One region of the Bradyrhizobium sp. CB82 genome, then DNA from elsewhere that is predicted to be linked to it. Evidence: riboswitches for the same ligand, from Rfam matches in the RefSeq annotation. Region 1 holds a riboswitch; each other region holds the start of a gene.

Region 1 (10,418 bases):
AAGAACACGCGGCGGCTCGTGCCGCTGTTGGGCGTCGCCTATCTTTTCAACAACCTCGATCGGACTAGTGTCGGCATCGCTGCGCTGCAGATGAACGAAGCCATCGGCTTAAGTGCCACGCAATTCGGATGGGGCGCTGGGATCCTCTTCTTTAGCTACTGCCTCCTCGAAGTACCTAGCAACATGATGATGTATCGCGTGGGAGCGCGACGCTGGCTCGCCCGCATCATGATAACCTGGGGCCTTGCAGCCGCGGCGACAGCGTTCGCCGTTGGACCATACAGCTTCTACGCAATCCGTCTTCTTCTGGGAGTTTTCGAATCGGGCTTTTTTCCTGGCGTCATCTGGTACATCTCCATTTGGTTTCCGGCGCAATCGCGGACCGGCGTCCTCGCCTGGTTCATGACGGCAACGCCGCTGTCCTCGTTGATCGGAAATCCGCTTTCGGCTTCGCTATTAAGAATGGATGGAGTGTGGGGACTAGCCGGCTGGCAATGGATGTTCCTGATCGAAGGCCTTCCGGCCTGCTTGCTCGGAGGCTTATGCCTCGTTCTGATAGCCGACACGCCGGGCAAGGCCTCGTGGTTGACGCCCGCGGAACGGGACGCGCTACTGGACGAGCTCGCTAAGGAAAAGCACGACAAGGTCAAAAAGGATCTCTGGGCCGCGATCAGGGATGTCCGCGTGCTGATGCTGACAAGCATCAGCTTCGCTTTCACGATCGCCTCCTACGGGATAGGCATCTGGCTCCCTCTGATCCTAAAGAGCCACAACTTGAACAACATGCAGATTGGTTGGCTCTCGGCCGCGCCTTATTTCTTTGTGACAATAGGCTCGTTGTTCTGGGCGCGCCTTGTCGATTGCAAGGGGCAAAAGATCTACAATCTGGTCGCCGCACTGATGCTTGGCGCCACCGGACTTGCGTTTTCGGTAGTGTTCACCTCGCTCATACCGGCGCTCATATGCATGACGCTTGCGCTGATTGGCACAATTTCGGCGCGGACCGTCCTTTACACGATCCCACAGAGGTTCCTCACTGGGCCCGCTGCCGCTGGAGGCATCGCGTTCATCAATTCGATTGGTGCCTTTGGGGCCTTCATCGGCCCGTACATGGTCGGCTTCCTCAAGGACTGGACGGGATCTTTTGACATTGGCATGATCGGAATGGCAATCATCCTAGTTATTGCAACGGGCGTCGCCTGCAGCCTTAGACTCGTCGTGACATATAACGATGACGCTCCTGTTTAAGCGGAACGCCTAAGTAGATCTCGGGGTAAGGTGATTCGCAACGCGGTGCCGCCGGTAAAGGATCTGCTGAATGGGACCGCACGGGAAACCTAACCTTCTACATCAGTAGGTCATAGCAAGAGGTGGCGTGCCGGCCACGAGCCGAGATCGAGACGTGAGGGCACAAGTTCAGTCTATTTGGTCGCCCCTTTTTTGCCATGGCCGTCAAGGCGCAACTCGATCCTGGCGATTTGCGCAAAACAGACTGATTTTGAAGCTGGGGCCAACGATATGGTCAGCTGGACCCACCTGCAACGAGTAATACCGAGCCTGAACAGCTCAGGGCGTTCGGGCTCGGCAAGACTCGATCTTCGATACCAAATCCGCTTTTGGACTAAAGTGAGCGTCTGGGTAGATTAAGGCGGGGACGAAAGCGCAGCGCGATAACGTTCCTTCCTTTGCGATGTGGCTATTCATGTCACTTGCGAGACTTGGTATTCGAGAGCTTCTCGCCTGCACCGCTCTTGGCCGCCTCGCCGCTAGCGGACGGTAGTTTCGATTTGTCGCCGCTTGCGAAGGTGAAAGTGTCCGCGCCGGCGCTAATGCCGTTCCACGCCACCGGTTCCGCCAGTGAAAGGAGCCAAAGTCCCTGAAATCCAGATGCAGCGTTCAGCTGTCCGGTCCACACGGTTGTCGATCCGCAGCCCACAAAATTCACCGAAAAGCTGATCGCCGCGCCACTATTGGTCTGCGCGAGCCAGCCCGTCATTGTCTGAGGGGCACCTGCATCGCAGCTATTGCTCGCATTGTTCGTGTAGGTGCCGGAAATAGCGCCCGTGTTCGGATTATAATTGTCGACCACCAGCGTTGAGCCGTATTGGTTGGTCCAGGTCCAGATCGGTTGCGCCGCTGCAGGCGCCGCCAGGATGAGTAGGCCGAGGCAGGCTGCGGCGATCCGGTTCGTCAATTTCCATTTCGCTTGAGACATTTCCGACTCCATATCGCTCCATTAGCGGAGCGACCTACTTATAAAACCCGGCATTGACAATTTAAACGAGTATGATGGCGTGATAGCGCTAGCACGTTGAAATGTGATCGACATCCAAATTTCAGCTCTTTTGCCACCGTGGTCCCGTCATATGGACACGAGCAGCCGACTCGTGACCGGGCCGGACATGCTTGAGCGATCGACAGCTCTGCGCCATCATGCGGCGGCGTTGCGCCCCTCATCAGTCTTCATCTCGACCATTTCAGTAACAATTCCCGGCAGCGCATGGTTTTGGCGTTGCACCTCCTCGAACGATCCTCCAGCGATCCCAATCCAGCTCCTCAAGTGCTCAGACCTGAACGGGCAGGTTGTGGTGTGAGAGGAGAGATAGAGAATTTTCGAGTCCATGTTATCCGCGTGCTGCTGCCCCAATGAGCCATTGGGCCGCAATCGCGGGCCCCGTGTACAAAGCCAGCCTCTCCGACGAACACGGCTTTGACCGCCAGATCACCCTGGCATCAGGAAGACTTGCGCAGTTCGCGGGCTGCCGCGACCATGTTGACGAGCGCCGGACGAACTTCGGTCCATTTGCGAGTCTTTAGGCCGCAATCCGGATTGATCCAGAGCTGTGAGTCCGACAGTCGTTGGCGAGCCAGCGCGATGAGAGCCGCTATCTCAGAGGCTTCGGGAACGCGCGGAGAGTGGATGTCATAGACGCCAGGGCCGATGTCGTTCGGGTATTTGAAGGCAGTGAACGCATCGAGCAGCTCCATCCTAGAGCGGGACGTTTCGATCGAGATGACATCTGCGTCCATCGTGGCAATTGCATCGATGATGGCATTGAACTCCGAATAGCACATGTGGGTATGGATCTGCGTTGCATCGGCAACACCGGAGGAGCAGAGGCGGAAGCTTTCAACTGCCCAGTCGAGATAAGATCTCCAATCGGATCGGCGGAGCGGCAAACCTTCGCGTAGCGCGGCCTCATCGATTTGGATCATGGTTGCCCCGGCCTTTTCCAGATCGGCGACCTCGTCACGGATCGCGAGCGCGATCTGACGGCAGGTCTCGCTACGCGGAATATCGTCACGGACAAACGACCAGGTGAGAATTGTCACCGGGCCCGTAAGCATTGCCTTCATCGGCTTTCTGGTCAGCGACTGCGCGTAGCGCCACCACTCGATGGTCATCGGCTTCGGGCGGGAGACATCGCCGAATAGTATCGGCGGACGAACGTAACGGGAGCCGTAGGATTGCACCCAGCCATGCTTAGTGAACGCGAATCCGGAGAGCTGCTCGGCGAAATACTGGACCATATCATTGCGCTCGAACTCGCCGTGGACAAGCACGTCGAGCCCGATGTCTTCCTGCCAAAGGACCGCGCTGGCCGTTTCCTTCTTCAGGAATTGTTCATATTTCGCCTTTGTCAACGTTCCCTTGGCATGCTCGGCGCGGGCGTTGCGTATCTCGCTCGTCTGCGGGAACGACCCGATCGTGGTTGTGGGGAATAACGGCAGGCCGAAACGCTTGCGCTGAACCTCGGCACGTGTCGCAAAAGCACTGTTTCGGCGGCGCATAGCCTCGTCAATCGCCGCCGTTCGCCGGGCGACGGCCGTGTCATGGATTTTCGGCGATGCCTGGCGTGCCCTCGCTGCAAGGTCTGATTCGGAAAGCGCGTCAATGACATTTCCGTCGCCCGCAAGTGCCTTCGCCAAGGTCGTGAGCTCCTCGATCTTCTGGACCGAGAAGGCAAGCCATCTCTTCACGTCCCGATCGAGATCGGTTTCGAGCTTGAGGTCGATTGGGACATGCAAAAGCGAGCAGGAAGGCGCGAGCTGCACGCGCTCCTTGCCGAACTTTGCAATGACGGGCTTGTACCGCTCAACCAGTGCCGACAGGTTGGAACGCCATACGTTGCGGCCGTCGATGACGCCGAGCGAAATCACAAGGTCCGCGCGCGCGCCGTATTCAATCTGGCTCAATTGCTCGGGAGCGCGAACAAGATCGACGTGCAGTCCGGCAACAGGCAGCTTCAGAGCGGTCGCCAAATTGTCGCCGATTGCTCCGAAATAGGTTGCAAGCATGACCTTGATGCCGGGCACCTCCTCGGCGAGACGCCCATAGGCGCGCTGGAGCGCATCCCGCGTGGTTTCGTCGAGATCAAGCACCAGATAGGGCTCATCAAGCTGGACCCACTCGGCTCCACGTTTCGTCAGTTCCTTAAGAACCTCGACATAGACGGGCATGAGGCTATCGAGCAGCGAAATCGGATCAAACGCCGGATCGGCGCTCTTGCCGAGTTTCAAGAAGGTGACTGGCCCCACCAAGACAGGACGCGTCTGATAGCCGAGGGCTTTCGCCTCCTCATATTCCTCGATCGGCTTGCGGGAAGAGAGCTTGAAGGTCTGTCCTTTATGGAATTCTGGCACCATGTAGTGGTAATTGGTATCGAACCACTTAGTCATCTCCTGCGCAGAGGCGCCAAGGCCTTGACGGGCGTGAGCCCAGCTCGCGTCTTCCTTGTCTTGCGAGCCCCGCGCCATGGTGAAATAGGTCTTCAGCGAGACGGGACCGCTCTCCCAGCCATACGCCTCAGGTATGGCGCCGACCGTGACGCTCGTGTCGAGAATCTGGTCATAGAGTGAAAAGTCATTAGACGGGATGATAGTGACGCCCAGCGAATTCTGACGTGCCCAATTGGCGACACGAAGACCGGCCGCAGCTTTCAGGAGCTGCTGGTCGCTGATTTTGCCAGCCCAGTAGCCTTCGAGCGCCAGCTTGAGCTCACGGCGTGGCCCGATACGCGGCATGCCGAGGGTCGCGACAGGAAGTGAGAGAAGAGACATAGCTTTATCCCCATTGTGTGGGGGCAAAGGCCATGGCGGAAACGCAGGCAGGAAGGCCGCCAAAGCGAGGCCTCCTGCTAGGCGTACCACCGGACACCCCGCCCGTGGACGATTATGTTGTCGGGGCAGGTCTCCTGGCTCGCGGGTCATCGCCTGCATCCGGCCTTCCCGAAGCGTTTGCTTCAGTGACGCGTGTGGATACGGGCTCGCCGCTTACAGTTGCGGGGGCAGCGCCGGTATTACTTTAATCCTGAACGGATCGAAAGCGCACCGTCTTCCCTCTTAGCTCCAGATCAAACGAGATCTGGAGAACCTCGACGCCTCCGATTATCTGCAACGGAAGCGGTACGTCAACCCTGAGATGCCAATGGACGCATCGAGCGCCCCGGAGCAATCGTAGTGTCAGGCTCGGGGCGCTTGCATCTGATCGACGAGTTTGGCCGTAATACCGTCGCTTGCGATCGCGCTGTTGTTGGTCACGCGACGCTCGGCTAATGATCATCGAGTAGCCCAGGCCTGGGAAACGCCGCCGCTGTGAAGCCACGCCACACAAAACGCACAGCTCGACAAAGGGTTAAAAACCTCGACAAGCGTTTCCTTATCCCCGATCTTTTCTAGGCGTTGCGCATGGAGAGGAATGGAGTGCTCTTGGGTACTTCCGCTTCGGTGTCACCGCCGCGACTCTTTAGCGCGGCAATTTGGATTGCTTAGACCGCCCCTCTAAGTCGATCACAGAGGCCGCTCTCATTGCCTTATCCAATAAGCACAGATTTCATATTCATTCGGTAGTGGACGAGACATCGATCCCTCAGCGAACTGCGAAGCTCTCGCCCCGGTCAACTACCAATACTGGCAATTGATCGAACTGACGTACTGGTCAATCTTAAATCAAGACCTTCGCGAACGCCGAACTAACCTCCGAGGTCGCGTGAAGAGCTCAAGCAAGGACTCGTCGCTGCACCACGGACTACGTCGGATCCCGCCATGCAGCCCTATTTGGCGTTCGTCAGCTCTGTCGAGTTGAATAATGTGGTCCCGCGGCGCAAAATTGGAGACGCTGGAGTAATGACTGCAACGGTCTTGTCGAACAATGTCCGTCCTCGCGCGGATATCATCAAACGCGCAGCGCGCATCGGCGCAGAAATCCGAAACATTAAGCTGTCGGGCGATTTGCCGGAGCAGACGATCGCCTCGATCAATGAGCTGCTGTTGGAGCACAAGGTTATCTTCTTTCGCGAACAGGGGCACCTTGATGATACGGAGCAGGAGCGCTTTGCCGTTCGTTTCGGAAAACTGGCACGTCATCCGACGCTCGGTGCGATTAACGGAACAGCGTCGATCATCGAGCTTGATTCAGCCCGCGCCGGTAGCCGGGCCGACCTCTGGCACACTGATGGTACCTTCATCGATGCCTACCCCAAGATTGCGGTGCTGCGAGGCATTGTGATGCCACCATTCGGTGGCGATACGGTTTGGTCAAATACCGTCACGGCCTACCTCGACCTGGCTCCGCCGCTCCAACGGCTTGCAGACAAGCTGTGGGCCCTTCACAGTAACGCCTTCGACTACGCAATACTGGCCCGCGCCAGCGAGCTCGACAAAAGGCACTTGGACGAAGTCTTCACTAAAACAATCTATCAGACTGAGCATCCCGTTGTGCGCGTACACCCGGAGACCGGCGAACGCACGCTCGTGCTCGGCGCGCTGGTGCAGAACTTCGTTGGTGTCCCGAAATACGACGGCCAGAAGCTGTTTGATTTGTTTCAGTCTCATATCACTGCGCCCGAAAACACCGTACGTTGGAACTGGAAGGAAGGCGACGTAGCGATCTGGGACAATCGCGCCACACAACATTACGCGGTGAACGACTACGGCGACCGACACCGCCTTGTTCATCGCGCAACCATCGCCGGCGAAATACCGGTCAGCATCGATGGTCGGAGCAGCGTAACACGCGTGACGGCCCCTAAGCAGCCGGCCGCTGAGGTCGCCTAGACGGTCACAAGATTGGCCGCGATCCGGCCGATGGAAACTCTGCCGTTATGCGCTCGATCGCTCCGTGCAGTATTCGGAAGCTTGGTTCGCCATCGCACCTACCATGAACCTGATGCTGCGAGCGCGCAAATCGAAAAGCAGCAACTATTCTTTAGAGGGCATATCGGGTTCAGCAGCTACGCGGTAGCGGTACTAGTAGTCGACCAGCCGCCCGTTTCGCCGATGGATGTCGGTCTTGAACCGCGCCAGAAGGGGCGCACGCTTTTCGAAAAATGCTCTCTCCATGGGGGCAACCATTGCCGTGGTCTCACGATCCGCCTACTCATCCGCAGTGGCCTCGGCAGATGCCGAGCAGTCGCCAGTTCTTCTGAGCCACCATCAGCACATCTTCTTGTCCATCCTACGTGAGCTGCCGTAGTCGTGTCCTCGCCTAGGAGAGGCTTGAGACGGGCGCTAACCTCCTCGGGCACACAATCTCCATTTTCTGGCGAGGATGGCAGAACGCTTGGCCCGTCGCTCTACTTGTAGACGAGCCCCGTGAGGAAAGAGCACAGATTGGTCGCGCGCCCCATCTGACATTAAGTTCGCGAATCGAGAAGCAGCACCCTGCGGCTGATGTCGCCTACCAACCTTAGCAATTGATGCAGTGGCGACCACGTGGCAATCGAGCGGCAGCGAAAAGTCACGCCTCACACGCTAAGGAAGTCGGGATGCAATATAGATCTGCCTACGCCAGCAGGCGTGATGGATCTGCTGTCTCGTCATCTACTGCTGTGAGGCCCACTCCTACAGCGGTCGTTCCCGTCTCATGGAAGCCGCTAGCTAGCTTTCTCGCGCTATCATCGAGGACCAAGCCCTCAAAGGTCTCAGCGCTTCGTGGCCGTCCATCGCTTTCTATCACGGCTAGGGCGCTGCGGACGAAATTTCATGGAGCAAACGCGCGGAGATGGATTACTATCGCACTGTCCATCACTGCGAGTCCCGTCGGGGATACGGCGCTGGCACAAGCTGCCACTGTGCTTAGCCCACAAAGCGGTACTCCTAACGAGGTCACCCAAGGAGAAGTTCAAAAGAAGAACCGTTCGGCTAAGCCCTACCGAAGGTACGGGTGCCAACAAGCAGCGCGTCTCGTCGATAGGGCAGCGCTTGCACAAACGGTCAATGCGTTTGCAGCAAAGCGCGACGGTGCGCCTGTAGTTGCAAAGAATAAAACTCCACAGAAAGCCGGTCCTTTCGCAAAGTTCGAGGACCTACGCGAAAAAGGTATGTGGCTCAATATTCCTGGTCCGGCCGATACAATAGATCAGGATTACGGCGGCGTTAGATCTGCGCTGGGGGAAGTCGGAATCGGCTATGTTGGCGGGACTGTAAACACCTTCGTGGACAATCAGCTACCGAATGCAGCGAAGAGCACCATTCGTGATCAGCTATATGCTGGTCAGAACCCGACATTCAATACCCTGAATTTCATGATCGTGACCTATGATCTCAGCCGATTTGGGATTCCCGATGGTCAGATCATCGTAGGAGCCCAGCAGCAGTACTGGACATGGAAGCCCGGGGGGCCAGATAGAGTTGGGATCAATACGATTGCCTACTATCAAACGTTTTTTGACGGGAAACTCGAGCTCAAAATGGGCTATCTCAGGAACATAAATGAGTTCGTAGGCACGGTGGTCGGAGGAAACGCAGCAGTAAACGTTTTTGGAGCGTCATCCCACATTTTGTACCAAGCAGGCATGAGCAACAATGCCGCGCCGACGCCAGCCTTCAATCTAAAGTACAATTTTGATGACCGGTTCTACAACCGGATTTCAGTACAGCGTTCACTCAGTCCAGACGGTCAATTTGCGCACATTCGCGAAAATCCGACCGGGTTAAACTGGAGCACGACGAACGCGGGCGTTCTCTTGCTCGACGAAGCCGGCTACAAGAACAAAGCTGCTCCAGGTTTACCTGAGACTTGGTTGCGGGTAGGTGCCGGTTTCACCAATAGCAGCTTCACTGACCTGCAGTATCCGAACCAACCGAGATCCGACGGGAATAGCATCTATTACGTGGCAGCGGACAGGCAACTCTGGCAGTCGGATGTCCAAGGCTCACCAGCTCGTGGCATCTATGCAGGATTTTCTGTGATGTACGCGCCGCCCGACTTAAACAGGGTGAGTGAGTATTACGAGCTCCGTCTCTACGCGAAGGGGTTGTTTGACAGCCGTCCAAGTGATCAGATTGCGATTGTTGCCACCAACACTGCGTGGAGCAACGTTGCAGTAGAAGCTGCCGTGGCCAAGGGCCATCTTGTGCATCGCGACAGTACGGCGCTTTCCGCAACCTACACGGCACATCTGTCACCCGGGGTATATTCAAGCTTAGGACTGACATACGTCAATAACCCGACAAGCATCACTTACACACCGCGAACGGGACATGCGTTGAACGTGTTAGTGTCTACGTCGATATTCTTCTAAGCCTTCAAAGATAGGGGGAAATTCACAAGCACGCCAATGCGGATCTTGCAATACTGTCGGGGATGTCCCGATCGGTGTTGAACTACGCCGGGCCTACGTTGCCGGAATGAATGTTACGCGGCCCTCGTGACGTGGGCAACGGGCTTGATCGTCATGCGATCGTGGTGAGCTTGAAGGGCCGCACGCAGAACCGACAATTGCTTATACGCCTTCAATCGTCGGAAGCCCTTGTTGGCCTCGATCATGCCGGCCGCGACCCAGCGCAGGGCCATACCAGCATCCCGCCAGCGTTTGACGTTGCGCGTGACGCGGCGAATGGTGCCCATCATGTTCTCGGCGATGTTGGTACAGGCGAGCGATCGACGAAGCTCCTTCGGCAGCTTCAGCCGGACGACAATCAGGATTTCATCGAGGCCTTCAAGGATGCTGGCCGCTACGCCGGGCCATTGCTGGTCGAGTCGGCGCGCGAGATTGCGGATCAATTTTTCAGCCTTGTCGGCGTCATCGAGCTCCCAGGCCTGGCGCAGCACCCGACGGGTGGCCGCATGATGCTCTTTCGGCAGGCGTTCCATGATGTTGCGCGCCTTGTGGATCTGGCAGCGCTGGATCGCAGCGGCCGAACCGAAGGTGCGGCGGATCGCCTTCGACAACGCCTTCGCGCCGTCGACGATGAACAGTCTTGGCATCGTCGGGTCGAGCCCGCGCGAGACCAGGTTGTCCAGCAGGGCCTGAACCGTTGCGGCGTTCTCGGTCGCCCCTTCCACCAGAGCCAGCGGATGCTTGTTGCCTTCGCCGTCAACCCCGATCGCGGCGACCAGCACGAGATCGTCGCCGAGATGCAGCCCATCGATTTGGACCACCAGAAGGTCGAGCGCGGACAGATCGGCAGCCATG
Region 2 (8,788 bases), 1.7 Mb from region 1:
GCCTGCGCAAACGTCGCCATGCCATTGTGCAGGGCGCAGGCGAGCCGCACCAGCGGCAGCGCGATCGCCGCGCCCGATCCCTCTCCGAGCCTGAGATCGAGGCTGACCAGCGGCTGAACGTTGAGGGCGCGAAGCACAAGACGATGGCCCTGCTCCGCCGACTGATGCGACGGCAGCAGGAACGGCTGACATGACGGATTGAGGCGCGCGGCCGCCAGCGCGGCGACCGACACGATGAAGCCGTCGATCAAGGTCGGAATGCGCCGCTGCGCAGCCGCGATGATCGCCCCGCAGATCGCAGCGATTTCGAGGCCGCCGACCGTGCGGAGCGTTTGCTCGGGCGATGTGCCGGCTTTCGTCAGGCCATGCCGGGCGAGCGCTTCGTCGATCACGCGCGCCTTGCGCGCGCGACCCGCAGCATCGACACCGGTGCCGCTGCCTGCGATTTCGTCGGCGCTCACGCCGAGCAGGCTCGCCGCGATCGCCGCCGAGGTCGTGGTGTTGCCGATGCCCATCTCGCCGAGAATCAGAAGATCAGGTTGTTCGACCGCCGCACGTGCGACTGCACGCCGTCCACAGTCGAACGCAAAAGCCAGCTCCGCCGGTTCCAGCGCAGCCTCCACACTGAAATCGCGCGTGCCGCAGCGCGGCTTGTCCGCGACGATCCCCGGCACCGGCGACTGCGCCAGCGAGCCGGCATCGACGACCTCGAGACTTGAGCCCAATTCACGCGCGAGGACCGCGATCGCAGCGCCGCCCGCGGCGAAATTCGACATCATCGCGATCGTGACTTCCTGGGGATAGGCGGACACGCCCTGGGCGACGATGCCGTGATCGCCGGCAAAGACGATGATCGGCACGCGCGCGGCGCGCGGCTGCTCCGTCTCTTGCAGGCCCGCGAGATCGATCGCGACCTGCTCGAGCCGGCCGAGCGCGCCTGTCGGCTTGGTCAGTTGCGCCTGCCGCGCCATCGCCGCCTCGCGGTGCGCGGCAGAGATACCCGGGCATTTCTCGTAGACCCAATTGGGGAGCATGTCGTCCTGCCTCCGTTCATGCGACAGCGCTGGTGTCACGTACTGCGTTTGAGAATGTAGCTGTCCATGATCCAGCCGTGCCGTTCGCGCGCCTCGCGCCGTACCGCGACGATGCGTGGGCCGATCTCGGCCAATGCACCCGACATGACGATCTGATCGGGCATGCCGAGATAGGCGCCCCACCAGATCTGCAGCCCTTCCGGATCGAGTGACTGAAACGCCGTGCCGCCATCGAGCATCACCACCACGGTGTCGACGCGGTCGGGCCAGCCGCCCTCGCGCAGTCGCCGCCCTGTCGTCACCAAGAAAGGCTCGCCGATATCGTTCAGCGGCAGCGCATGCGCCGCGCACAGCGCCTGGATCGAGGTGATGCCAGGAATGACCTCGATCGCGGGCAAAGGATCAAGCCGCCGCGCGATCCTCAAAGACGAGTCATAGAGCGACGGGTCGCCCCAGATCAGCAGCGCAACGCGGCCATCATGTCCGAGATGGCTCGAGATCGCCCGCGACCACGTCGCGGCGACCGCATCATGCCAGTCATCGACCCCCTTGCGGTAATCAGCCTCGCCGGCGTCACGCACCGGCAAGTCGAACTCCGCGATACGTGTCTGCTTGTTGGTGAGCAAATCAGCGCAAATCGTCCGCCGTAGTTCGGCAAGATCGGACTTCTGCGTTCCTTTGCGCGGGATCAAAACGAGATCGGCCGCGTTGATGGCACGGATCGCTGCGAGCGTGAGCTGCTCGGGATCGCCGCAACCGATGCCTATCAGGGAAAGCGTGACCATCACGAGTGTGAAGGGCGACCATGACGGCCGCCCTTCAAATCATCCCTACGCTGCGTCGTGCAGGCGCGGGGTGACGAGACCGGGCGCGGTGACGCCACGCAGCGACTTTGCCAGCGCCAGCACCGCGAGATCGGCGAGCGGCTCGATCACGATCACCAGCGCATAGGACGCGGCAAAGGTTGCGATGTTGGCAAGGTTCGCAGCGCCAAAGCCCGCGCCATAGATCGCCCAGAACGCAACCCAGGCGATGATGCCGGACTGATACGCCGTCGAGAGCGCCAGCGCCTGGCGATACTGCAGGTCGACATAGGCGGTGTTGCGAGGAATGATGCGGGTAGCGAGCGCTTGGATGGCGAACAGCGGCACCAGCAGCGTGGTGACGTTCATGCCATATTGCGGTAGGTCGGTCGGCACGAAGAACAGGCCTTGCAGCAAGAGGCCGAGCGCGAGACCAAAGGCCGCCGGTGCCGCGCCGAACAGCAGGAACAAGGTCGAGCCGAGGATGAAGTGCACCTCGGAGACGCCGACCGGGAAGTGCGGCAGGATCTCGAAGAAGGTGAAGACCAGCGCGGTCGTTGCAGCCGACCGTAGAGCGAACGAGCTGATGCCCTGCTCGCGCACGGTCTCGGCCGCGAGCTTCAGCGCAACGCCGCCGGCGGCGATGCTGGTTGCGTAACTCAACACGAGCTTGGCGCCCGTCACGATTCCCGGTTCGATATGCATGGTTCAAGTCCTTCCTGCCGTCACACCCGACGGCCTTGGCGTCCAAACGTGCAGGGCCGGTCTCCTGGCTCGCGGATCGAAGGGGATCTCCGGCCTTCCCGAGCCTTGCGGCCCAGTGGCGGATCGGAGCCCCTCACCGCTTACAGTCGCGGGGGCGGCTGGGGTTTGGGGCGCCGCAACTGGGTCCGCCCACCCCCATTCCCGATTATGCTCCGGCGCTTTGCGCCGCATCGAGCACCATGCCCCTCTTGTGTGCCTCTTTCGCAAGCCGGGCGTCAAGGGCAGAACGGCTGCAACGGGCATCATCATGACGATTCTCCCGCCAGTGCGCCAAACAGGATAACGGCGGCTGTGGCCGCGGGCACGGCCTGCGCGAGCTCTTCGGCGAGCTTGGCGATCGTGGTGCGGACGAGCCGCTCATCGGCGCGGCCAAGTGATTCCGCAAACAGCGCCGGCGTCTCCGGAGCAAGCCCCTGCGCGATCAGCTTCGCGGCAAGATCCGGGAACGTGCGCCGGCCCATATAGACGACCGTCGTCGCATCGGGGTCGGCCAGCGCCGCCCAGTTCAGATTTTGCGGCAACTGCCCGGTCACATCGGCTCCGGTCACGAACTGTACCCGGCGCGCTGTGTTCCGACGGGTCAGGGGGATGCCGGCTTGCGCTGCCGCGACGCAGGCCGAGGTAACGCCGGGCACGATCTCGTAGCCGATCCCGGCCACCCGCAGCGTTTCGATCTCCTCTTCCAGCCTGCCGAAGATTCCGGCATCGCCGGATTTCAGCCGCACCACGCGCGCGCCGGTCGCCGCGTAATCGACCAGCAGGCGGTTGACGTGCTGCTGCTTGGTCGAGGGCCTTCCGGCGCGTTTGCCGACCGCCACGAGATTGGCGCCGGGCCGGGCGAGCTCGAGGATCGCACCGGATGCAAGATCGTCATAGAGCACCACGTCGGCCTCGCGCAGCCGCGCGGCGCCTTTGAGCGTCAAAAGCTCGGGATCGCCGGGACCGGCGGAGACGAAGGAGACGAAGCCGCTCACCGGTCCTCCGCAATCAGATGAAAGAAAGTACCCGTTGCACGCCCGCGGCGCGATCCGGTCTCGGCAACGACCGCGCCGGTCGCATCGTGCACGACCGCGAGCGGCGTATCGGGCTGCGCAATGATCGTCGAATAGTGGAATTCATGGCCGCGCAGGCGCACGCCAGGCTGATGTCCCGGCATCGGGGCGGCGAGCTCGGCAAGACGGTAGCCGAGATGCATGCGACGTTTGGCAAAGCTCGTCTCAAGGCCCAAGAGGCCAAGCATCTCGTGCCGCGCGCCCTCGGCATCGGTCAAGGCGGCGCCCATCACCATGTAGCCGCCACATTCGCCATGGACCGGCCGCGTCTCGGCAAAGGCGCCCAAGCGCTCGCGAAAGCGCGTATTCGCCGCGAGCCGGCCGGCATGCAGTTCCGGATAGCCGCCAGGCAGCCAGCACACGTCGGCGGTTGCATCTGGTCCCTCGTCGGCGAGCGGCGCGAAAGGCAGGATCTCCGCACCGGCTGCATGCCAGGCCTCCAGCATATGCGGATAGACGAAGGAAAACGCGGCGTCGCGCGCCAGCGCGATGCGCTGGCCCGGCGGCCTGACGTTGAGCCCGTTCGGGGCAGGTTGCGCCGGCCATGCACAGGCTGCGCCCAGCACGGCGTCGAGATCGACGTGCTCGCTGACGAAGCGCGCAGCCTCCGCGATCAGGCCGCCGATCTCCGCCTGCTCTTCCGCCTGGACCAGGCCGAGATGCCGCTTCGGCAGGCTGATCTCGGCATGGCGCGGCAGCGCGCCGAACACGGCAATGCCTGCATCGGCCAAAGCCCGCCGTACGAGATCCTGATGCCGCGGGCTCGCGACGCGGTTGAGCACGACGCCGGCAAGGCGCACGCCGCTACGGAAATCCCGCAAGCCGGTCGCAATCGCGGCGGCCGTCTGGGCCTGGCCGGACGGATCGATCACGAGCAGCACCGGCCAGCCCATCATCGCGGCGATGTCTGCGGTGGCGCCGGTGCCCGAGACGCCGCGCGCGGCGACACCGTCGAACAGGCCCATCGAGCCCTCCGCCAGCACGAGATCTGCGGTCGCACCCCGGCTGACGAGATGTTCGATCGTCGTGCGATCCATCGCCCAGCTATCGACGTTGACGGAGGCGCGCCCCGTAGCCGCGGCATGAAAGGCCGGATCGATGTAGTCGGGGCCGCTTTTGAAGCACTGCACCTTGAGGCCGCGATCGCGATAGGCGCGGGCGAGCGCCAGCGTCAGCGTCGTCTTGCCGACGCCGGAGGCCGGCGCCGAGATGACGAGCCCCGCCGCCATCACGACACCTCCGGAAAGCGCGGCGCAGGACCGAACGGCCGGTAGCGGCGATCGTAGTCGGCGGCGTAAAGGCGGCTCTCGGAAAATTCCTCCGAGCCGAGAGTCCTGCCGACCAGGATGAGCGCGGTGCGTTCGAGCTCGGCACCGACGGCCGCATCAAGCGTGGCGAGCGTCGCGCGGACGATGCGCTGGTCGGGCCAGCTCGCGCGCCAGACGATCGCGACCGGACAATCGGAGCCATAATGCGGCGTCAGCTCGGCGACGACCTTGTCGAGCAGATGGATCGAGAGATGGATCGCGAGCACCGCTCCGGTCGCGGCGAACGCAGCAAGCTTCTCACCCTCCGGCATTGCGCTCGCCCGCCCCGGCGTGCGCGTCAGCACCACCGATTGCGCAAGCCCCGGCAAAGTCAGTTCAGCCTCGAGCGCTGCGGCAGCAGCGGAGAACGACGGCACGCCCGGCGTAACGGTGAAGGGAATGTCGAGCGCGCGCAGGCGGCGCAATTGCTCGCCCATCGCCGACCAGATCGAGAGGTCGCCCGAATGTAGCCGCGCGACATCCTTGCCTTCCGCATGCGCGTTGGCGATCTCGACGACGATCTCGTCGAGCGACAGCGGCGCCGTGTTGACGATCCGCGCGCCCTTCGGGCAGTGCGCCAGCACGCCCTCAGGCACGAGCGAGCCCGCATAGAGGCACACCGGCGAGGCCGCGATCAGATCGCGCCCGCGCAGAGTGAGGAGATCGGCGGCGCCCGGCCCTGCCCCAATGAAATGCACGGTCATTCGCCGTCTCCTTCCGCTATCGCCGCGGTCGCGGTCCGGTCCTGCGAGACCACGCGGGTCGCAATCAGCCGCGCGTCACGGCCCGCAGCCGCGAGCGCGACGGCTTCCGCCACCGATCCCGTGCCGAACTTGTCCTTGATGAGTTTTGACTGGGTCGGAGTCGCGATGCCGGCGAGCATGTCGGCGGAAATCGCCTTGATCGGCACGTTCAATTCGCCCGCCAGCAACTTCAGCGCTGCGCTGTTCGCCTTGTCGCTGACGGTTGCAACAGCCGCGAGACCTTCCACACCGCCGGCGGCGAGAAGTGCCTCGCGCAGTGCGGCGAGCGTGGCGTCGTGCTTAAAGCCAAGCCCTGCGACCTTCATCGCACCACGCTCCATTGCACGACCGGCCGCGCCGCCTCCCAGGAGCGATAGCGGCCAAGCGGCTCCGCATGCGCGATCTCGACCCGCATCAATTCGCCGCCATGGCGCTGGTTTAGCTCGACCAGCAAAGTTTCGGTCTCCAGCGTCACGGCATGGGCCACCAGCCGCGTGCCCGGGACAATGCGAGACCAGACGGCATCAAACATCGCGGCGTCGAAGCCGCCGCCGATGAACACGGCATCAGGTGTCTCCAGGCCCGCCAATGCGCCGGGTGCAGTTCCCACGATCACGGCGATCCGATGCGCCAGTCCGAAAGCCGCGGCATTGCTGCGGATGTTCACGGCACGATCCTCACGCGCCTCGATCGCAATCGCCGCGCCGCGGCACAAGGCCCATTCGACCGAGATTGAGCCCGAGCCTGCGCCGATGTCCCAGAGCCGTTCACCCGGACGTGGCGCCAGCGCGGACAAGGCCAGCGCGCGCATCGGGCGTTTGGTGATCTGGCCGTCATTCACGAAGAGATCGTCCGCAAGACCCGAGCTGCGCGGAATGCCCTGTGATCCCCTCGCCTCCAGCGCGACGGCGACCAGGATGTCGCCAGCTTCCGCCGCGAAGCTGTCTGCGCGATGCGCCCTGACGTTTTCGCGCGGGCCGCCGAGCGCGGTGAGAGTCCACAGTGCTGAGGCGCCCCAGCCTCGCGCCGTCAGCCACTTCGCGAGATCGCCGGCCGCCTTGCCGTCGCGCACGAGGCAGACGATTCTCGCATTAGGTGCGAGATGCGGCACCAGGCGTTCGAACGGCGCGGCATGCAGTCCGAGACAGACAACACTCTCCAGCCGCCAGCCCAGCCTCGCCGCGGCGAGCGAGAACGTCGACGGCGCCGGATGCGCGATCCATTCACCTGCTTCCAGCTGCTCGGCGAGGCTTGCGCCGGCGCCGTGCCAGAACGGATCGCCCGAGGCGAGCACCGCGGTGGGTCGGCCGCGACAGCTCAGCACAACGCCGGCATCGAACGGCACTGGCCACGGGCGGCCGCGATCGGCTATGCCTGCGAGCGCAAGATGGCGCTCGCCGCCGAACACGGTCTCGGCCCCGGCAAGCGCCTTTCGGCTTGCCTCGGAGAGGCCAGCAAGGCCATCTTCGCCGATACCGATGATCGTCAGCCAGGGATCAGCCATGACGCGCGCGCTCATTCTGGGCGGAACGAGTGATGCGAATTTGCTCGCCGCGAAGATCGCGCGCGCCGGCGTCGATGCGATCTATTCCTATGGCGGCCGCACCCGCGCGCCCACGGGTCAGCCGCTGCCGACCCGCAGCGGTGGCTTTGGCGGCGTCAGCGGACTTGCGGATTATATCCGGCAAGAAGGCATCACGCATGTCATCGACGCCACCCATCCCTTTGCAGCGGAGATGAGCCGCAATGCGGTCGCGGCCTGCGCGGACACCCAAACGCCGCTGGTCGCGCTCGAACGCGCGCCATGGGTCAGAGTGCCCGGTGATCGCTGGATCGAGGTGCCGGATCTCGCAGCCGCCGTTGTGGCGCTGCCCGAGACGCCGTCGCGCGTCTTCCTCGCGATCGGCCGGCAGCATATCGCCCCATTCGGGGAGAAGCCGCAGCATGCCTACACGCTGCGATTCGTCGATCCGCCCGAAGGAGCGCTGCCGTTCAAGGCAGACGTCATCGTGTCGCGCGGTCCATTCACGTTCGAGGGCGAAGTTGACACGCTGCGATCGCGCGGCATCGCATGGATCGTCGCCCGCAATTCCGGCGGCGATGGCGCGCGCGCCAAGATCGACGCGAGCCGCGCGCTCGGCCTGCCCGTCATCATGATCGCGCGGCCGCAACTGCCCGAGCGACTGCGTGTGGAGAGTGTGGCCGAGGTCCTGGCCTGGCTCGGTCATCGGACCTGCCTCGGCGCATAGACCCAGCGACCAACGCGGCGCGTCTGCGAATTGCCGACGATGACGAGCGTGCGCATGTCCGCCATCTCGGGCCTCGCCTCGTCCAGCGTCACCGTCTCGATCCGCTCGTCCGGCGCACTGATCGCGCGGGCGAAGATCACCAGACGGTCACCGCGAGCCGCTTCCCTCAACACCGCGAGCGCGCGGCCGAAGCCTTCCGGGCGGCTCGCCGAGCGCGGGTTATAGAGCGCGATCGCGAAATCGGCCTCCGCTGCGAGCCGAAGGCGCTTCTCGATCGCCGCCCACGGTTTCAGATTGTCGGAGAGGTTGATCGCGCAGAAATCATGGCCGAGCGGCGCGCCTGCGCGCGCAGCCGCCGCCAGCATCGCGGTCACGCCGGGCAGCACACGGATCGGAAGCTTCTGCCATTGCGGCGCGCCTTCGAGCGCCTCGAACACCGCAGAGGCCATCGCAAACACACCGGGGTCGCCGGAGGACACCACGACGACTTGCCGGCCTTCGGCCGCAAGCCGCAGCGCCTCGCTCGCACGCTGCAACTCGACGCGATTGTCCGACGGATGCAGCGTGAGCCCGTCGCGGGGAGCAACCCGCGCGACATAGGGCGCATAGCCAACCACATCCGTCGCAGCAGCAAGCGCGACAGAGACCTCCGGCGTCACCAGCGCATCGTCGCCGGGCCCAAGTCCGGCAATGGTCAGCGTTCCCGTCATTGGCCCGCGTCCATACGGCGCCCCCGCCCGTGCACGAGCACGATCGCAAAATAGGGACAGTCGGATTCGTCCGTCTCGGCGAGCCGCGCAACGCGCTCGCTCGGCATCGTGCCGCGCTCGACCAG
Region 3 (10,418 bases), 1.7 Mb from region 1:
GCACCAGCCCTTGACCGCGATTGCGCTCATGAGGCCTCCTTCAGCGCTGCTGCAATCGAATTGCGGCGCGTCTTCCAGAGGGCGGCTTCGTGCAGTCGGGTGAAGCAGGTTTCCATCGCTGCCAATGCGGCTGGATTTTCCCGCGCCATGAAGGCCCGGACATCGTCGTTGCCGACGGTCGCGTCATAATAGAGATCGAACAGATGCGGCGGCACGGCGCCCGCCAGATGCGCGAACGCAGCCAGGTGCTCGAGCGTCGCGGTGATCTCCGCCGCGCCGCGAAAACCGTGGCGCATCATGCCGGCGATCCAGTCGGGATTGGCGGCGCGGGCGCGGACGACGCGCGAGATCTCCTCCGTCAACACGCGCGCATGGGGTTGGTCGGGCCGCGTCGCATCGAGGTGATAGAGCGACGGCGCGGCCGCGCCTAGCTTCGCCGCTGCGGCTGCGACGCCTGCTTCATGCGCGGCATAATCGGCGGCGAGCAGCAAATCCGTCTCGGGCAGATCCTGCACATGGACGAAAGCGTCGGCAGCGGCGAGCCTCGTCTCGATGCCGGCGCGATCGGAGCGCATCTCGCCGTCGGACGACAACGCCCAGGATGAGGCCGACAGCCAGGCCTCGCCGGCCGCCTCACGTGTGTCCGCCGTGAACACATCCGGTATCGAGGAGAGCCCGACGCCATATTGTCCGGGACGCGGCCCGAACACGCGCGCGAGGCGTATGCGATAGGGATTTTCGTCGCCTTCAGTCTCGCGCATCGACAGCGCTTCGCTGGCCGCATCGAACAATTGTGCGAGACCCGAGAAGACATCGCGGAACAGGCCGGACACGCGCAGCGTGACGTCGATGCGAGGACGGCCGAGCTCGGCCGGAGAGATGATGTCGTAGCCGGTCACGCGTCCCGAGCTGTGATCCCAGCGCGGCGCGAGACCTGCGAGATGCAGCGCCATCGCGAACTCCTCGCCGGCGGTACGCATGGTCGCGGAGCCCCAGAGGTCGACCACCAGCCCCTTCGGCCAGTCGCCATGATCCTGCAAGTGACGGCGCAACAATTCTTCGGCGAGCTTGATGCCTTGTGCATGCGCGGACGGCGTCGGCACGGCGCGGGGATCGACGGCAAACAGATTTCGCCCGGTAGGCAGGACGTCCTGGCGCCCGCGATAGGGCGAGCCGGCAGGCCCAGGCGCGACGCGGCGGCCGAACAACGCCGCGATGAGCGCCGTCCTCTCCGACTCGCCGCAATTGCCGCGGCCGAACACATGCAGGCCGTCGCCGAACTGGCTTTCCTTGAGATCGCAGACGAAGCGGTCGATGCGTGGAATCGCTTCCGCGGGTGCAGCCGATGCGGCAAGGCCGAGATCGGCGTCGAGACCGGCTGCGCGCGCTTCGTCGCGAATGGCGGCAATCAGGCGCTGCCGGCGCGCGGGATCGAGGCCGTCGGCGGTCGAATATTCGTCAAGCAGTTGCTCGAGCCTGTGCAGGCCCTCAGGCACGGCGGACTTGGTCAGCGGCGGCGGCAGATGGCCGATCGTGACCGCGCCGGTCCGCCGCTTGGCTTGTGCCGCCTCGCCGGGATCGTTGACAATGAACGGATAGACCAGCGGCAACTCGCCGGCCAGCGCCTCCGGCCAGCAGGACGGCGACAGCGCAACGGATTTTCCGGGCAACCATTCCAGCGTTCCGTGCGCGCCCACGTGCACGACAGCGTCAACGCCCTGCTGCCGGAGCCAGAGATAGAACGCGACATAGGCATGGCGCGGCGTGCGCGAAAGATCGTGATAGTCAGCGTCGCGGTGACTGACCTCACCGCGTTCCGGCTGCACCGCGACGATCGCGTTGCCGCTTCGAATCGCCGCGAAGTGAAATTCGCCGCCACGACAGCTCGGGTCGACCTCCGGCGCCCCCCAGGCGCGTGCCAGATCATCTTGCAATGCGCGGGGAAGCCGCGAGAGAGCCCCACGATAGTCGGCGACACTCCATGTCAACTCCTGTTTCAGCAAGACATCGCCGAGCGCACTCTGCGGCTCGACGATGAAGCCGGCTTCGCTGAGATCAGAGAGCAGCGCTTCAACAGAGGCGAGTGCATCGAGCCCGACCGCATGGGCGATCTGGTGCGGCCGACCGGGATAGTTGGAGAGCACGATCGCCAGCCGCTTCTCGCCCGCCGGCTTTTGCGCGAGCCGCTGCCATGCCGCCACGCGCGCAACGACGGCGGCGACACGCTCATCGTCGGGCCGGTGTGAAAGATGCGCGAACTGCAGATCAGGATCACGTTCGCCTGCCGATTTGAAGCTCACCACGCCCGCAAACACGCGTCCGTCGACCTCCGGCAGCACGACATGCATCGCAAGATCGCCCGGCGAGAGGCCGCGGACCGATTCGGCCCAGTCTTCGCGGCGTGCCGTGGAGAGCGCGACCTGGAAGACCGGACACGATGCGGCATCGAACGGCGTCGCGCCGTCGTCGCCAACTGCAGAGAACGCGGTCGCATTGACGATGGCCGCGGGCGGATATTGCGCAAGGTGCGCGCGCAGCCAATCGGCGACGCCGGGCGCCTTCAGTGACGTGACGAACACGCCCCAGGCATCGAAGCCTCTCTCGCGGAGCGCTGCGATTAGCGCATCGACCGGCGCAGTATCGGCGGCCGTGAGATAAGAGCGGTAAAAGGTAACGAGTGCGCGAGGTCTTCCGTCGGGGTCGGGCAGCGCCCAGACAACACCGCGCACCGGCTCGTAGAAACCGATCTCGGGGACCTCGATCTCACCAACCACGGGCCCCGCATAGAGACCCGAGGCCAGCGCAAGCTGCGCGATCGCGGCTTGTGCGGCGACCGGTCCGCCCTTGTCGCAGAGCACTTTCAGCCGTCTGAGCGTCGAGACCGGCAAGGTCGAGAACGCATCGAGCCGTTCATCGTCGCGGCCATCCGCCGGCAACACGGCGAGCGCGATGCCGCGCTCCTTCGCCAGTCGCTGGAGGGCCGCGAGCCCATAGGCCCAATAGGACTCGCCGCCGATCAGGCGGACCAAAATGCCGCGCGCTCGCGACAGCGTTCGCTCGATATAGGTGTCGACCGACAGCGGGTGGCGCAGCTCGGCGAGATTAGCGAGCCGCAGCGACGGCAGCGCGGCGCGCCCCCGCCGCCATCCGGCCGCGAACGCGACGAGATCGGAATCCGAGAACGAGAGTACCACGAGATCGGCCGGGTCCTGGCCGATGTCCCTGGGCGTCGCGGTCTCCTCCAGACCGCGGCTCTCGCGGAAGACGACGTGCATCAGATCCCAAGCCCTGACATTCCAAGCCCTGCCTTGATCGCGGCCTCGTCGATGTCGCCCTGCTCTCCGATCACGACCAGCTTGGATTGCCGGGGGCGCGCGCCCCAGGGCCGATCGAACTGGTGCCGCACGCGCTCGCCGACCGATTGCAGCAACAGCCGCATCGGCTTGCCCTTGACGGCGATATAGCCTTTGGCCCGCAGCACGTTCTGCTCTCGTGCCAGCCGCTGCACTGAGGCGATCAGCGCCTCGACGTCGACGACCTCAGGCAGATCGATCACGACGGAGTTGAAATCATTGTGCTCGTGCTCGTCCTCACCGTCATGATGCGAGGGGCGGGCAGCGAGATCGTCTTCGGCCGCCGCTTCAAGGCCGAGGATCACGCGCAGATCGACTGCGCCGTCGACGACAGGCAGCATCGGCACCGGACGCGGGATCTCCGCGGCGATCGCCGCCCTGGCTGCTTCGAGCCCCGCCGCGCCTGCAAGATCGGCCTTGGTCAAGAGCACGATATCGGCGCAGGCGATCTGGTCCTCGAACACCTCCGACAGCGGCGTCTCGTGATCGAGATTCTCATCCGCCGCGCGCTGTGCTTCCACCGCATCCGGGTCCGGCGCAAAGCGTCCGGCTGCGACCGCCTCGGCATCTGCCAGCGCAATCACGCCATCGACCGTAATCCGTGAGCGGATCTCCGGCCAGTCGAACGCTTTAAGCAGCGGCTTCGGCAAGGCCAGTCCCGAGGTCTCGATCAGGATATGGTCCGGCCTCACCCGACGTGCGAGCAGCTGCTCCATCGCCGGAATGAAATCGTCGGCCACGGTGCAGCAGATGCAGCCATTGGCGAGCTCGACGATGTTCTCCTCAGGACAATTGGCATCCGCACAGGATTTCAGGATCTCGCCATCGACACCTTCGCTGCCGAATTCGTTGACGAGCACCGCGAGCTTCTTGCCGTTGGCATTGGTGATCAGATGCTGGATCAGTGTCGTCTTGCCTGATCCCAGAAAGCCCGTGACGACCGTGACCGGGACTTTTGCGAGCGTGTTCATTCGGCGGCCTCCGGCACGACGGGAATCGGGGGAATGCGGGCAAGCGATTGCTTGCGGAAGATTTCGGGACGGCTGCGCCATGGCACGATGCCGTCGGGCGCGGCCGCGTAAGCCGAAGCGCCTGCGATGACGTCGCTCGCATTGGCATCGGACAGGCGCCCGTAGACATAGGACCATCGACCGGGCGCACTGAGTGCAACCGAGCAGCCCTGGCTACAGGCCGACAGGCATTCGACGGGAACCAGGTTGACGCCCTGGGGCACACCGACGTCGAGGATGGCGGCATGCAGCCGCGCGCCGGGCGTGGTTTCGCCTTCGCCGAGCGTCTGGCCAGCGCGGCAGGTGATGCAAACGTGAAGTGTGACGGCCATCGCCCCTTCCAGGATATCTGCGGGAGGCGATGAGGCGCACGAACCGCTCGAGGAGAGGATCCGTTTCCCCGTCGCGGAACACCCCGTCCGCCGGTCCAAAACGTGCGCGCTGGCAGGTCTCCCGGCTTGCGGAGCAGGGTTTTTCCCTTCGATCCCCGCCTTCCCGATCCCCAAGGGGGATCAGTGGCTTCGGGCATCTCTCCGGTCACGGTCGCGGGGGCGGCTGCTTTTCGAACACGAATCTTTCCGATTCGAGCCCTATCGCATTCCCTCTTCGCCTGTCGTAGGACAGGAACCAACGCTGGCCCACCATTTGCCCATGGCCGCCACTTGTCAAGCCGAAGGACCACGTCAGATGACGCCTGAACCGGATACCCCAGCGGTGGAGGAAACCGACGCCCGGCACGCCGCGAAGATGGCGAAGAAGAAGGTCGCCCGCGACAAGATCATGGCGACCAAGAGCGGCGAAAAGGGCCTGATCATCGTCCATACCGGCGCGGGCAAGGGCAAATCCTCCTCCGCCTTCGGCATGATCGTTCGGTGTGTCGCGCATGGCCTGCCCTGCGCGGTGGTCCAGTTCATCAAGGGTGCCTGGGATACCGGCGAGCGCCGCCTGCTCACCGGGCACTTTGGCGACCTCTGCCAGTTCCACGCCATGGGTGAAGGTTTTACCTGGGAGACGCAGGACCGCGCCCGCGACATCGCTGCGGCCAAGGCGGGCTGGGAGAAGGCGAAAGAGCTGATATCGGATGAACGCCTGCGCATGGTCGTGCTCGATGAGATCAACATCGCGCTGCGCTACGACTATCTCGATATCACCGAGGTCGTTGACTTTCTGAAATTGCAGAAGCCGCCGCTGACGCATGTCGTCCTCACCGGGCGCAACGCCAAGGACGAGCTGATCGAGATCGCCGACCTCGTCACCGAGATGACGCTGGTAAAACATCCGTTCCGCTCCGGCATCAAGGCGCAAGCCGGCGTCGAGTTCTGAGAGTTCGGATGGCGCGCGCATTGATGATTCAGGGAACGGGCTCGGACGTGGGCAAGTCGCTCGTCGTTGCGGGCCTTGCGCGCGCTGCGAGGCGCCGGCGCCTGCGCGTGCTCCCCTTCAAGCCGCAGAACATGTCGAACAATGCGGCCGTGACCGTCGATGGCGGCGAGATCGGCCGTGCGCAGGCGCTCCAGGCGGTCGCCGCCGGCGTCGAGCCGCACACCGACATGAATCCGGTTCTGCTCAAGCCCGAGACCGATGTCGGAGCGCAAGTCATCGTGCAGGGCAAACGCCTCGCGACGGCACGCGCCCGCGACTATGCGGCAATGAAACCTTCACTGATGGGCGCAGTGATCGAAAGTTTTGAACGGTTGAAGGCGCGTTCCGACCTCGTCCTGGTCGAAGGCGCCGGCAGCCCTGCCGAAGTCAATTTGCGCCGGGCCGACATCGCCAATATGGGCTTTGCCCGCAAGGCCGACGTTCCCGTCGTGCTGATCGGCGACATCGACCGCGGCGGCGTTATCGCGCAACTGGTCGGCATCAAGACCGTGATCGATCCTGACGATGCCGCGATGATCCATGGTTTTGTCATCAACAAGTTCCGCGGCGATCCCGCGCTGTTCGATGACGGCTACCGGCTGATCCAGGACAAGACATCCTGGCGCGGTTTTGGCGTGCTACCCTGGTTTACCCGCGCCGGCGAATTGCCGGCCGAGGATGCACTGGGACTGGGCGAGGCGCGAAAGCCCGGCCGATGCAAGATCGCGTTTCTGGCGCTGTCGCGGATCGCCAATTTCGACGATCTCGACCCGCTCAAGCTCGAGCCAAATGTTGACCTCGTGATGGTCCGCCCGGGCGAGGCGATCCCCGGCGACGCACGGCTCGTCATCATCCCCGGCTCGAAATCGACGCGCGGCGACCTCACCTTCTTGCGCACGCAAGGGTGGGACATCGATCTCCTCGCACACCACCGTCGCGGCGGTCATGTGCTGGGCGTCTGCGGCGGCTATCAGATGCTCGGTCGCAGTGTGGATGATCCCAAGGGCATCGAGGGGCCGGCCGGAGAGACAGCCGGCCTCGGCCTTCTGGATGTGACGACGGTGATGTCGCCCAAGAAAACGCTCACGCGCGTGACGGCGCGCCATGGCGGGACCAGCGAAGCAATCGACGCTTACGAAATTCACATCGGCCACACCGATGGACCGGATCGCGCGCGTCCCTTCGCGATGCTCGACGGCGCGCCGGAAGGCGCGATCTCCAGCGATGGCCGTGTGCATGGCAGCTATCTGCACGGCCTGTTCACGTCGGACGGTTTTCGCAGGGCCTTCCTCGCGCAGCTCGACATTCCCGCGACGGACCAGCCATACGGCGCCAGGGTCGAGAGTGCGCTCGACGCGCTCGCCGATCACATCGAGACCCATCTTGATGTCGAAGGCCTGCTCGCGCTGGCGCGCTGAGCGTCAGCGGGCGAGCGCCGATGCAAGGCGCGACCATTCCGCCTCATCGCCCGGCAGACCCAGACGCAACCACCCCGGCTGCCCGCTGAAGACGCGCGACCAGATCCGGCCGCGCGCGAGCTTGTCCTGTGCAGCAAGTGCATCACCGACATCGTAGAGCCGGAACAGCGGCGTGCCACCGATCAGCCGCCATCCTTGTGCCGTCGCCTGGGCGTCGAGCCGTACGCAGTCGTGGCCGAGCCGCGCCGTCGTTGCGCTGGCCCATTCGCGATCGAGCAGCGCACGCCGACCGACGGCGATAGCAGCACCCGAAACCGGCCACGGCCCTGCCATCGCCGAGAGCGTAGCAATGTCCCCTTCCGCGCCGAGCACGAAGCCAAGACGCAAACCGGCCAACCCATAGAACTTGCCGAACGAGCGCAGGACGAGGAGACCGCCTCGCCCCGCCGCCTCTGGCGCGAGCGACAGCTGCGTCAGCGCATCTGCAAAGCTCTCGTCGATGATAAGGCGGCCGACGCATGGCAGCAGTGCTAGGAGGTCAGCCCGCTCATGGCGCCGGCCGTCGGGATTGTTGGGATTGACGACGATGGCAAGATCGGCGCCTGCGAGCGCGTCGAGATTGGTGACCTCGGCAACATCCCAGCCAGCGGAAGAAAGCACCCCGGCGTATTCGTTGTAGGTCGGCGCGAGAATGCGCGCCCGGCCCTTACGCGACAAACTCGGCAGACACTGGATGGCCGCCTGCGCGCCGGCCATGGCGAGCAGCGGCGCTTGGGTTGCATAGGTCTGCCGCGCGGCCTCGTGCAGCTCTTCGATTTCGGATCGCGACGGCAGCGCGGTCCATGCACTCTGTTCGATCACGCCCACCGGATAAGGCTGCCGGTTGATGCCGGTCGACAGATCGATCCAGTCCTCGATGCGCCCGCCGAACCGCTGCATCGCAGTGTCGAGATTGCCACCATGCTCGCGCATCGCCGCCTCGTTAGATCAACGCCAGTGCCGCGAGCAAGCCACCGAGCAGCAGCATCGCGCGAATATAGAGCCGCAATCCCCGGCCGATATCGGCGGCGAGCGGATCGCGCCCGCCCGCGTTCAGCCAGGGCTCCTCGGTCAGGGCGCCATGATAGCTGCGCGGGCCGCTCAGGCGCACGCCGAGCGCACCGGCCATTGCCGCTTCCGGCCAGCCGGCATTGGGCGAGCGATGGCGATTTGCATCGCGCGACATGCAGGACAAGGCCGCTGAAGGGTGCGCTGTCACCACCGCGAACAACAGGCCCGTCAGCCGCGCCGGAATCAAATTGGCGACGTCGTCGATGCGCGCGGCCGCCCAGCCGAACCAGAGGTGACGCTCAGAGCGATGGCCGATCATGGAATCCAGCGTGTTGATCGCCTTGTAGCCGAAAATTCCGGGCAGGCCGAGCAGCGCGCCCCAAAACAGGGGCGCCACGATGCCGTCGGATGCGTTCTCCGCCAGGCTCTCGAGCGCCGCGCGCGAAATCCCGGCCTCGTCGAGCGACGCGGGATCGCGGCCGACGATCTCTGCCACCGCCAGCCGCGCCGCGTCGATGTCGCCCGACTGCAACGGCTGCGCGACGGCGGCGACGTGATCATGCAGCGAGCGCAGCGCGACCAGCGGCCAGGCAAAAATCCCGAGCAGGACGGTGCGGCTCCAACCGGGAACGAGCCAGCCCTGCACCAACCAGCCGACGCCAGCGCACAGCGCGATCACCAGCAACGCGGCGGCAACGCCAGCGATACGCCGCGCGGCCGGCGCATCCGCCGGTCTGTTCCAGTTGCGATCAAGCAGAGCAATCAGCCTGCCAATCCAGGTCACGGGATGACCGATGCGCGTGAACAGCGCGCCGGGCCATCCCCAGACCGCGTCCACCGTCATCGCTACCGCCATCGCGCCGGCAAAGCCCACGTCACATCTCCTTCTCGCCAGCCCTGATGCGCAAGAATTGGGGCGCAGCGCAAGCCCCCTGCCCGCCGATTTCGGCTTTGTCTTTGCGCCCGATTGGTGGTTAGTGCGGGTCAGAACGGAGGTTTCATGGCGGTTGTCCTGATCACGGGAGGGGCGAGGTCCGGGAAAAGCCGGCGCGCGGAGGCGCGCGCCCGCAGCTTTCCCGGACCTCCCGTCTACATCGCGACCGCAGAGGCGCTTGATGCGGAGATGGCGGAGCGGATCGCGCACCACCGCGCCCGCCGCGGCGACGATTGGATCGAGCGCGAGACGCCGCTCGATCTCGTGGCGGCACTCGATGCGACCGACGGCGGCGGCGCGCGGCTGGTCGACTGCCTGACGCTGTGGCTCTCGAACCTGCTCCATGCCGGACGCGACTGGTCGAAGGAAGCGGCCCTGCTCGCTGCTGCACTTCGCAGGCAACAGAGCCCGGTGATCCTCGTGACCAACGAGGTCGGCCTCGGCATCGTGCCCGACAATGCGCTGGCGCGCAGTTTTCGCGATGCCGCCGGCCTGCTGAACCAAGTCATCGCCGAAGTCGCCGACGAGGTCGAGTTCGTGGTCGCGGGCCTGCCGATGAAAGTCAAGTGAGACCATGACCAGCCGCATGCAACTCACCGTCATCGTCACCGATTTGCGCATCGGCCTGTCGCTCGCCACGATACTTCCGCTCGGCCCTTCGACGCCGGTCGGCGACGGCGACATTGCGCGTGCGGGCTGGACGCTGCCGGTGGCGGGATTGCTGGTCGGCCTCCTCGGTGCCGCCGTCTATGCTCTCGCTTTTGCGCTCGGTGTGACGCCCGGCCCCGCCGCGATGCTGGGGCTTGCGAGCACGATCATCATTACCGGCGCACTGCATGAGGATGGCCTCTCCGACGCCGCCGACGGCCTCGGCGGCGGCACGCGCGCGCGAAAGCTCGAGATCATGCGGGACAGCCGCATCGGCAGTTTTGGCGTGTGCGCGCTCGTCGTGTCGCTGGGCCTGCGCTGGAGCGCGCTCGCCGCCATCGCCGCGCCGCGCTCGGTCCTGATCGCGCTTCTGCTCGCGCATGTCGCAGCGCGCGCGGGCCTGCCGCTGTTCATGGCGCTGGTGCCGCCGGCGCGGACGGATGGATTGTCCGCCGGCGCCGGCCGGCCGGCAGGGCCGAACGCCGCCATCGCGCTCGGCCTTGGTGCCATCCTGCTCGCGATCGGCTTCGGGCCGGGCAAGGCAATCCTTGCCGTGATCCTGCTCGCCTTCATCGGACTGCTGACGGCCTGGTTCGCGATCAGGCAGCTCGGCGGACAGACCGGTGATATACTCGGTGCTTAC

The links. Region 1 has a riboswitch for cobalamin ahead of metE (5-methyltetrahydropteroyltriglutamate--homocysteine S-methyltransferase). Riboswitches for the same ligand answer to the same signal wherever they lie in the genome.
Region 2: linked by a shared signal. The riboswitch ahead of QA640_RS28180 (energy-coupling factor ABC transporter permease) and the one ahead of metE (5-methyltetrahydropteroyltriglutamate--homocysteine S-methyltransferase) in region 1 are both predicted to bind cobalamin.
Region 3: linked by a shared signal. The riboswitch ahead of QA640_RS28245 (DUF1636 domain-containing protein) and the one ahead of metE (5-methyltetrahydropteroyltriglutamate--homocysteine S-methyltransferase) in region 1 are both predicted to bind cobalamin.

What each region holds. Positions count from the first base shown of each region.
Region 1 covers NZ_CP121650.1:7,458,730-7,469,147, reverse strand. The annotation lists gene QA640_RS36060 (MFS transporter) at 19-1,248, shown strand; gene QA640_RS36055 (avidin/streptavidin family protein) at 1,706-2,215, opposite strand; gene QA640_RS36050 (hypothetical protein) at 2,432-2,623, opposite strand; gene metE (5-methyltetrahydropteroyltriglutamate--homocysteine S-methyltransferase) at 2,734-5,061, opposite strand; cobalamin riboswitch at 5,168-5,393, opposite strand; gene QA640_RS36040 (TauD/TfdA family dioxygenase) at 6,127-7,056, shown strand; gene QA640_RS36035 (carbohydrate porin) at 8,073-9,524, shown strand; gene QA640_RS36030 (IS256 family transposase) at 9,638-10,418, opposite strand, start outside.
Region 2 covers NZ_CP121650.1:5,772,395-5,781,182, forward strand. The annotation lists gene cobT (nicotinate-nucleotide--dimethylbenzimidazole phosphoribosyltransferase) at 1-1,034, opposite strand, end outside; gene cobF (precorrin-6A synthase (deacetylating)) at 1,070-1,819, opposite strand; gene QA640_RS28180 (energy-coupling factor ABC transporter permease) at 1,865-2,542, opposite strand; cobalamin riboswitch at 2,579-2,799, opposite strand; gene cobA (uroporphyrinogen-III C-methyltransferase) at 2,848-3,576, opposite strand; gene QA640_RS28190 (cobyrinate a,c-diamide synthase) at 3,573-4,883, opposite strand; gene cobM (precorrin-4 C(11)-methyltransferase) at 4,883-5,665, opposite strand; gene QA640_RS28200 (cobalamin biosynthesis protein) at 5,662-6,030, opposite strand; gene cbiE (precorrin-6y C5,15-methyltransferase (decarboxylating) subunit CbiE) at 6,027-7,208, opposite strand; gene QA640_RS28210 (cobalt-precorrin-6A reductase) at 7,207-7,953, shown strand; gene cobJ (precorrin-3B C(17)-methyltransferase) at 7,929-8,663, opposite strand; gene QA640_RS28220 (precorrin-2 C(20)-methyltransferase) at 8,660-8,788, opposite strand, start outside.
Region 3 covers NZ_CP121650.1:5,783,551-5,793,968, forward strand. The annotation lists gene cobG (precorrin-3B synthase) at 1-30, opposite strand, end outside; gene cobN (cobaltochelatase subunit CobN) at 27-3,275, opposite strand; gene cobW (cobalamin biosynthesis protein CobW) at 3,275-4,324, opposite strand; gene QA640_RS28245 (DUF1636 domain-containing protein) at 4,321-4,695, opposite strand; cobalamin riboswitch at 4,789-5,010, opposite strand; gene cobO (cob(I)yrinic acid a,c-diamide adenosyltransferase) at 5,051-5,686, shown strand; gene QA640_RS28255 (cobyric acid synthase) at 5,695-7,143, shown strand; gene cobD (threonine-phosphate decarboxylase CobD) at 7,147-8,115, opposite strand; gene cbiB (adenosylcobinamide-phosphate synthase CbiB) at 8,126-9,067, opposite strand; gene cobU (bifunctional adenosylcobinamide kinase/adenosylcobinamide-phosphate guanylyltransferase) at 9,194-9,697, shown strand; gene QA640_RS28275 (adenosylcobinamide-GDP ribazoletransferase) at 9,702-10,418, shown strand, end outside.